One region of the Shewanella eurypsychrophilus genome, then DNA from elsewhere that is predicted to be linked to it. Evidence: riboswitches for the same ligand, from Rfam matches in the RefSeq annotation. Region 1 holds a riboswitch; the other holds the start of a gene.

Region 1 (4,509 bases):
AATTTTGGTGTATTATCAGTTAGTTGGTTATTAGCTTGTACATAAGCGGTGCTAAATGAAAATAATGTCGTGATTATCGTTATGGTTTTTATTATATGACTCATTTTAGACATTAACTATAGTTTGCGGTACGTAGGGTGAGATTATCTGAAATGCGATGTAAATACCAAGGAGTAATTGTAATTTTTCTTATAATTATTGCTACAAAACAGATATAAAAAAACCGGCGCTAGCCGGCTTAATATACAACTTCCGATTGAGGGAAGTGATTTAGATGAGGAAGTCTTCCATAGTACGACCTTTATCTAGCTCATTTTTAAATACTGTAGGCATACGGCCTTGACCCGTCCAAGTAATCGCTTCACCATTTACAGCTATAGTATATTTAGCTGGGCGAGGTGCACGTTTCTTAGGTACGGCTTTAATCTCATTTGAACCAAGATCATCAATAGATAGACCTACGGCTTCCATCTGCTTGCGAATATCATCAATTTTGGCGTTTCTTTCTGCATTCACAGCCGCTTCTTCTTCGGCTTGAGCATCTCTTTCTGAGATAACTTTATCAAGTTTCACCGCTAGTTCTTTTAAATCTTCAATTGACAGTTCTTTTACTGCGGCTTTAAAACGGCGGCCATGAGTAAGTATTTCAAGAAAATCGCTCATAATTATTTGGTCCAATTATTTCAAGTGAGTATTAATTACAAGCCTAATAATAGGAATTATTAGGGCAAGGATCAAATAATATTTTGTTTATTGCATGAATATATATTTAAATTTAACAGTTGTAGGAAATATTGATATTATTTGCAGTCGAAATTAGCCTTAATTATACCTGTATCATTAAAAATACAAACAAGCGTTTGAAACCTTATTGACGTTAACGTTAACAGCACGTAGAGTGGGTCTACTTTGTGTGGGTGTTAACCTATACTCAACTCCTCAAAATATGACGTAAGAAGGAAGCCCTATGAAAGTATTGGTGCCTGTTAAGCGCGTCGTCGATGCCAACGTAAAAGTCAGAGTGAACGCTGATAATACCGATGTCGATACCGCTAACTTGAAAATGGCGATTAACCCTTTTTGTGAGATTGCAGTAGAAGAAGCCGTGCGTTTAAAAGAAGCGGGTGTTGCTTCTGAAGTTGTGGTCGTAACAGTAGGCCCTAAAGCGGCACAAGAGCAGTTGCGCACAGCGATGGCCTTAGGTGCTGATCGCGGCATACATATTGAAACAGACGAGGCGTTAGTCCCTTTATCTATTGCTAAGCTACTCAATGCGGTTCAGCAAAAAGAGCAGGCACAACTGATCATTTTGGGCAAACAGACTATCGATGGTGATAACAACCAGACTGGGCAGATGTTAGCGGCATTGGCTAATATGCCACAAGCCACTTTTGCCTCAGAGGTTAAAATCGAGGGTGATACACTCGCTGTGACGCGTGAGGTTGATGGTGGTTTGCAGAGTATAACGGTTTCACTTCCTGCCATTGTTACTGCTGATCTACGTTTAAATGAGCCTAGATACGCAAAATTACCCAATATCATGAAAGCTAAACGCAAGCCTCTAGAAACGGTTTCCATTGATGATTTAGGCGTGAGTTTGAAGCAACATCAAACAATATTGAAGGTCACTCCACCGGCTGAACGTAAAGGCGGTGTGATGGTGGCTTCTGTTGCAGAACTGGCTGACAAGTTAAAAAATGAAGCGAAGGTGATCTAATGGCAACTTTAGTATTAGCAGAACATGATAATGCCAGCCTAAAACTGGATACAGCCAAAGTTGTCACTTGTGGACAAGCTATTGGTGGTGATATTGACGTTTTGGTTGCTGGTCATAACTGTGATGCAGTTGTGGAAGCGGCCAAGCAACTTTCAGGTGTCAGACACGTATTGGTGGCTGACGCTGCACAATATGCCAATGGCTTTTCCGATAATCTTTCGCAACTGATCGTTGAACTTGCTACTGAGTATGAGCATATTCTTGCGGCGGCATCTAGCTTAGGTAAAGACACACTTCCTCGTGTTTCAGCACTTTTAGATGTGGCTCAAATATCTGAAGTGATTGAAGTGGTGAGTCCAGATACTTTCGTGCGACCAATCTTTGCGGGCAGTGCATTAGCAACGGTGCAGAGTCTTGATGACAAGAAAGTGTTGACTGTTCGCTCTAGTGCTTTTGATGCAGCAGCTAACGACGGTAGCGCTGATACCGTCGCTATCGACAAGGTTTATGATTCATTAACTCAATTCGTTTCTCAAGAATTATCTAAATCTGAGCGTCCAGAGCTTGGGGCTGCCTCAGTGGTTGTTTCTGGTGGTCGTGGTTTAGGTAGTGGTGAGAACTTCGCCATACTCGAGCAGCTTGCAGATAAGTTAGGTGGGGCGCTTGGCGCGTCACGTGCTGCGGTTGACGCGGGGTTTGTTTCTAACGATCTACAAGTGGGTCAAACAGGTAAGATCGTCGCCCCTGATCTCTATATTGCAGTGGGGATCTCCGGCGCGATTCAGCACCTTGCTGGAATGAAAGACTCAAAAGTGATTGTGGCGATTAATAAAGACCCTGAAGCACCTATCTTCCAAATTGCCGATTATGGTTTGGAAGCAGATCTGTTTGAGGCCGTGCCTCAGTTGCTTGAGTTACTATAAATAGTTATTACGTAAATGTGGTCAGAAGGTAAATTACTTTCCAATTGACCTAAAATAAACGTGACATTGGTCACAATAGGCGGCTTTGGGGTAGAATCTCCAAAGCCGCTTATGTTTTTATGAACTTCACGTTTTCGAGCTGTCGCTAAGTACGACTCAAGCTCAGTATCGCAAACGTCCTGAAAAGTAGAGGTGCATTAAACATCAGTAATGATAGTCAGGTTGATACCGCTTATCTATCATGAAAGGGTTTAGTGCCGAAGTAGTAATACATATCACGGATTACTGCTGGGGCTGTATCGAATAGGTGCAGCACTGCCATAGTATTTCTTACCCGGAAGGTAAGAAAATTTTATACCCTTAAATTAATGGTATTACTATGGAGCGCTACTGATAGGACAGGTGTTTTCAGATATCATTTATATCCCACCAGTTCAGCAGCCTCCATTCGTACTTAAAACGAAGAAAATAATTAAATGACAACTTTAAGTTACGCCGATTCGGCGCTTTCATTGCTGCCCCCTGTGGTTGCTATTCTGATGGCAATTGTTACTCGTCGCGTTCTACTCTCTTTGGGATTGGGAATATTACTCGGTGTCGTATTAATAAACGACTTTTCTGTTGCCGGTTCGGGGCAGTATCTTGGTGAGCAAGTAGTAGGACTATTCTGGGATGATGGTGCGTTAAATGCCTGGAACCTATACTTGCTCGGCTTCTTAATCTTATTGGGCATGATAACGGCGCTGATCACCGTCAGCGGCGCTGCAAATGCCTTTGCTGATTGGGCTAGAACCCGCATTAAGTGTAAACGTGATGCCAAGTTACTCACCATGTTCTTAGGTTGCGTGGTGTTTATCGACGATTATTTTAATAGCTTAGTGGTAGGCAGTGTCGCCAGGCCATTAACGGACAGATATTATATTTCACGCAGTAAGCTTGCGTACCTACTTGATTCTACCGCCGCACCAATCTGCGTGATCTCGCCAGTATCGAGCTGGGGCGCCTATATTATCGCGCTGATTGGCGGTATTTTAACGGCCCATGGTTTCACTGATACTGGTCACTTGAGTGTCTTCATTCAAATGATCCCGATGAACTTCTACGCTATTTTTGCCTTGTTATTGTTGTTATGTGTTGCCTGTATGGATCTCAATGTGGGTCCAATGCGCCAGCACGAGCTTAATGCGCAGAAAGGTAATTTATATGATGAAAGTAAGGGCCTACCACCGGGCGCAAACTCTGACTTACCTGAAGCCGATAACGGTAAGATCTTAGGCTTATTCCTGCCGATTATCGTACTGGTATGTGCGACGTTTTATTTCATGGTCAGTAGCGGTGGAGACGCCTTAGCCGCCGATGGAAAGCCTTTCAGTATTCTAGGCGCATTTGAAAATACCGATGTTGCATCATCACTGTTCTTCGGTGCATTAGTGGGCTTCTTGGCGACAGTGACTTTCGTTTTGAGCCAAGGGCTCGACAAGCAATATTTCATACAAGGTATTGTCGCCGGTGCTCGCTCTATGCTACCTGCTATCTACATCTTGTTATTTGCCTGGACCATTGCCGGCGTGATTGGTCAACTTGAGACAGGTAAATTTATGGCAAGCTTGGCATCGGGCAATATTCCCTTTGCACTGCTACCAGCCGTATTATTTGTACTTGCAGGTTTAACGGCGTTTTCTACCGGTACAAGTTGGGGGACGTTCGGTATCATGTTGCCTATCGCGGCTGACATGGCGATGGGGACTCATACGAGTATGATGTTACCTATGCTAGCAGCGGTATTGGCTGGTGCTGTATTTGGCGATCACTGTTCGCCTATCTCAGATACGACTATCCTCTCCTCAACGGGCGCAAACTGTCACCATA
Region 2 (4,509 bases), 2.9 Mb from region 1:
CCCTTAGCATCAATCAATGCATCGGCAAGATTAATGTTCTCTTGCGAGCCCAGTTCTAATGTGAAAGCCGAAACAGGCAGATCAAAATTACGACCAACCGACTGCATATGCTCGGCAAGTTGCCACCAAGGGCAGAAGATTGACTCATCCATAGCGCCACCAAAATCATTGGGAATAAATAAGGTATAGGGGATAGAAAAGAAAGCTGCCGCTTTGGCATCATACTCAGGACAATAGAGGTGTTTACAAGATTTAGGCCCTGTATGAAGATCTAATACTATATCAGCCTGATGTGCCATGGTTTGCAGCATTACGGCCTGTTGATGTCCGGTAGTGATGCCCCATTCATGACTTAAGCGCTGATGACATGCATCAAGCAACATAGATTTATAATGGGTGATAAGCTCATCATCACTCAAAGTGTCATTAGCGGCGTACCAAGCTTTTACGTCCACTTGATGATCTAGATATTCTCTATTCCAATTCACACCAGTGATAGGATCGAAACGCCCTAACGTAAACTCGCCGCTTTTCTGGTTAATTCCAAGCGGGTTAGCCAGAGGCACTAAGGTGATATCACCACAAATAGTATAATGTTCAAGTAATTGCATCAGCTGATAGATAACGGCATTACCTTGCACCTCAGCACCATGCACGTTCGCCTGTATATAGACGCTAGGCGCCGTAGGGCTTTCACATTTATGACTAAAAATCGGCAAAGTAAGATCTTGGCCTGTCGCTAACTCACCGATCTTTAACGATGATTGGGTAAAGCTCATTTTCCATCCTTCAAAAGGTTTAAATCCTAGAGCCTAGGTTCTCAGACTCTTATCACTCAAATAGGTTTTTATGCAATGCACTGACGACTTGCGCAGCTTCCGACTCAGCAACAAGAACACACAAGTTGTGGGGGCTAGCCCCCTGACAGATCATGCGCACGTTATGTGGCTCTAAAACTTCAAAAACACGGCGGCATACGCCGGGAGTGGATGCAATTTTATTTCCGACTATGGCCACCAGCGCCAAACCTTCTTCGACACGTACGCGGCAGTGTTGTGATAGTTCCTGCAACAGAGATTCACTGAGTAGGCCGTTCCCGGCAGAATCAGAACCCGTCTTATCTAAAGTCAGTGACACATTAACCTCAGAGGTTGTGATCAAGTCGACACTGATCTTATGTCTGGCTAAAGTTGCAAAAGTTTCGGCCAGAAATCCTTGAGCGTGAAGCATCTGCAGACTATGCAGATTGAGTAATGTTTGATCCCGGCGAACTGTTACCGCTCGATAAACCGGAGCATCATCAACTTCATGGCGGATCCAAGTGCCACCTCTTTCAGGCTCACGGCTAGAACCCACAAAAACCTGAATTTTTTGTCTTACCGCTGGCAGAATTGTCGCAGGATGGAGCACTTTTGCGCCAAATGTCGCCATCTCGGCGGCTTCATTGAAACTAATCTCCGCAATAGGGCTGGCTTTAGGCGCGATGCGAGGATCTGTGGTGTAGATCCCGGCAACATCAGTCCAGATCTCAACGGCTGTCGCCTTCAAGGCCTCTGCTAATAAGGCAGCAGAGTAATCGCTACCTCCACGACCTAGAGTCGTCGTTGCACCGGTTTCATCGGCGCCAATAAAGCCTTGAGTCACGATGCGCTGCGATGATAATAATGGTGCTAAATACTCTGCGGCTAATAAAGATATTGTTTCAATCTGTGGTTCTGCCCGTCCAAAATGACTATCGGTTCGCATCACCTGACGTACATCGAATGCGCTAGCAGCCTCCCCTTTTTCCCTTAGCACAGCTGCAAACAAGGCCGATGAACACTGCTCGCCTTGTGCCAGCAGCTCATCCATCGTTGCCTTGCTACTATTATTACTTAGGGTTTCACTCAATACCGAAATACGACTAAGGACAGTATCTAGTCTTGCTGCAACCTCTTGAGGACTGCCAAGATCATCTAAGATCTGATACTGAATATGTGCAATTTGTTTTATCAGCTTAATTCTATGCTGATCGCTTAAATTGTTTTGAGTGAGTTCAACTAACAAGTTAGTTACGCCACTCGATGCACTGACCACAACAACACGGGTATTAGGATTAGCGAGAATGATATCGGCACAACGACTCATAGCGGCATAATCTGCCACAGAGGTTCCACCAAACTTAGCAACAATAAGGGACATTACACAGCCTCCACAGAAAGTAGACACTGATGAAGTTCATTTGATAATAAAAAAGGATATAAAACTAACATGATCACGCTCCGAACTAACTTCGTTCGAAGAGCCTGGTGCAAAGATAACGCACCCCAGAGACGGGAAACAGCAATCACCACCAGAAGCTCTCCACCAATAAAAGGTGACAATCTATGGGATTCAGCCCTATAGACCGATATCGAGTAAATCCAAATACTGAGATATCTCGGCGTTAATCTCCCTCATAAGTCATCATCAGAGTTTGGACTCTTCAAACTTACTACCTAGCTAACGCTCCTCTTCTGTACCTCAGACTCATTCATGCGTACATAAAGAGAATAAGGAAAGGGCAAATTATCAAATTTAGATAGTTTAAGTCAATGGAGAATCACAACTAAATGCCATAAGAATTATATGGAAATGAGAAATCAGTGTTTTACTAATACCATTTCCATTAAATAAGTGACCATTCAGCGGGAGTTAAAAACGCTGTAGGCAAGATAAGGGGATTGAAGCTAATAGTTATTCTATATCGAAAGCCACTTTCGCAGCTTAAAGTGTTTTTTAACCCGCACTTCGTGAGCTTCTCAGGGCTTCTACTTCTGCGTTGCATTGCCTCAAAAGGGAATAACCATTTCGTCAACAATGCGCCTTGAATTTAAAGCCCTGAGAAAGCTCTGAATTGATCATATGTTTAATGGAATTGGTATAAGCTAATAATCAAAGTCGGGTAGTTCGCTGACTAATTTTACGCGCGGAGAAAACTCACCAATAATGATCTCTTGATGTTGCTCGTCTTGACTGAAAAGACAAGGAACTAATGCCAATTGATTATTATCAACAAAATAAATAGCATTCTGATTAAACTTCATGCCTAAATGTGCCGCAGCTAATTTATCAATCGCAACAGCCCAACTTTTTTCCATATGGGTGCGATCTTGAGACGCCCCTATTACACTTCTATAGGGGCGATTAAATTTTTCTATTGCCAGTTGAAGCTGTCTATCTAATAGACGGTTTTGACAAGAAGTGAGGATCTGCCCCTTGGGATTATGGGCTGTGATAATTGCAAAGGACAGCTGAGAAGATAAGGTTTGGGTAAAAAGAAATTCAGTATTTTGGTAGTGCTGCCATAGTTTCTTGTTCAAGAGTCGTTTGTTCAAGTCGATCATCTGGACCAATTCCCTCAATTAGATTCAGATAATTATAGCAAATTCAGCATATCTTCCTAGTCCTGCGATCTAGATCACTAAAATCATTTTTTCGACACTCTTTAAATTCAATAACTTACAGCGTCAAGCGTGATATAGATCAAATCCAGAAGTAATTTTGTTAACATTTCATTTGTTAACAAATGCCTAAAACGAGTACAATAGGCCTTGTCGCTCCTTGTACCATCACAGATGTTCGTGATGCACCTTGTTACAATACGAGCAGATGTCAAACTTAGAAGTCAGCCAAATTTCTGTATAAAATGCGAGCAAGCTCAATATTCGCGTTTAATCTTCAAAAATATTAATTAATAGAGGGAACTAAATCCCACTATTATTAATCGAAGAAAATACAGTTCGCGTTTCCATTTATTGAGATACGCATACTTTACTAATTATGGAAGTGTGTTGCTGTTTCAGCCGTTTTGAAAGCACCTACGTAGCAGTAAAGGCCAGTAAAATGAGTTTGGGCGCCCATTGTAACTCGTATACACGCGCTCATTGTTAGAGCAGATTTGAACAAATTAGGTAAATTAATATGCAAAACCCGCACATTCTGATCGTTGAAGATGAAGCCGTTACCCGTAACACGCTAAGAAGTATTTTTGAAGCTGAAGGATATGTGGTAACTGAAGCAAATGATGGCGCAGAAATGCACAAAGCCATGCAGGAAAACAAAATCAACTTAGTTGTTATGGATATCAACCTTCCTGGTAAAAACGGTCTTCTGTTAGCACGTGAACTACGTGAAATTAACAACATCGGCCTTATCTTCCTAACGGGCCGTGATAATGAAGTCGACAAAATTTTGGGTCTTGAAATCGGTGCTGATGATTACATCACTAAACCATTCAACCCACGTGAACTAACTATCCGTGCCCGTAACCTATTGACTCGCGTTAATAGCACAGGTGCAGAATCTGAAGATAAGAGCAGTGTTGAATTTTACCGTTTCAACAGTTGGAGCCTTGAAATCAACAGTCGTTCTTTGGTTAGCCCACAAGGTGAGTCATACAAGCTGCCACGTAGTGAATTCCGCGCTATGCTGCATTTTGTTGAGAACCCAGGCAAGATCCTTAGCCGTGCTGACCTTCTTATGAAGATG

The links. Region 1 has a riboswitch for lysine ahead of FM038_RS16855 (Na+/H+ antiporter NhaC family protein). Riboswitches for the same ligand answer to the same signal wherever they lie in the genome.
Region 2: it holds a riboswitch for lysine, as region 1 does, so the genes downstream of both, lysC (lysine-sensitive aspartokinase 3) here and FM038_RS16855 (Na+/H+ antiporter NhaC family protein) in region 1, are expected to answer to the same signal.

What each region holds. Positions count from the first base shown of each region.
Region 1 covers NZ_CP045503.2:3,962,100-3,966,608, reverse strand. The annotation lists gene FM038_RS16875 (amidohydrolase family protein) at 1-104, opposite strand, end outside; gene FM038_RS16870 (H-NS histone family protein) at 271-663, opposite strand; gene FM038_RS16865 (electron transfer flavoprotein subunit beta/FixA family protein) at 968-1,717, shown strand; gene FM038_RS16860 (electron transfer flavoprotein subunit alpha/FixB family protein) at 1,717-2,640, shown strand; lysine riboswitch at 2,820-3,038, shown strand; gene FM038_RS16855 (Na+/H+ antiporter NhaC family protein) at 3,117-4,509, shown strand, end outside.
Region 2 covers NZ_CP045503.2:981,846-986,354, reverse strand. The annotation lists gene FM038_RS04035 (succinylglutamate desuccinylase/aspartoacylase family protein) at 1-779, opposite strand, end outside; gene lysC (lysine-sensitive aspartokinase 3) at 832-2,181, opposite strand; lysine riboswitch at 2,329-2,503, opposite strand; gene FM038_RS04025 (DUF3293 domain-containing protein) at 2,907-3,365, opposite strand; gene arcA (two-component system response regulator ArcA) at 3,943-4,509, shown strand, end outside.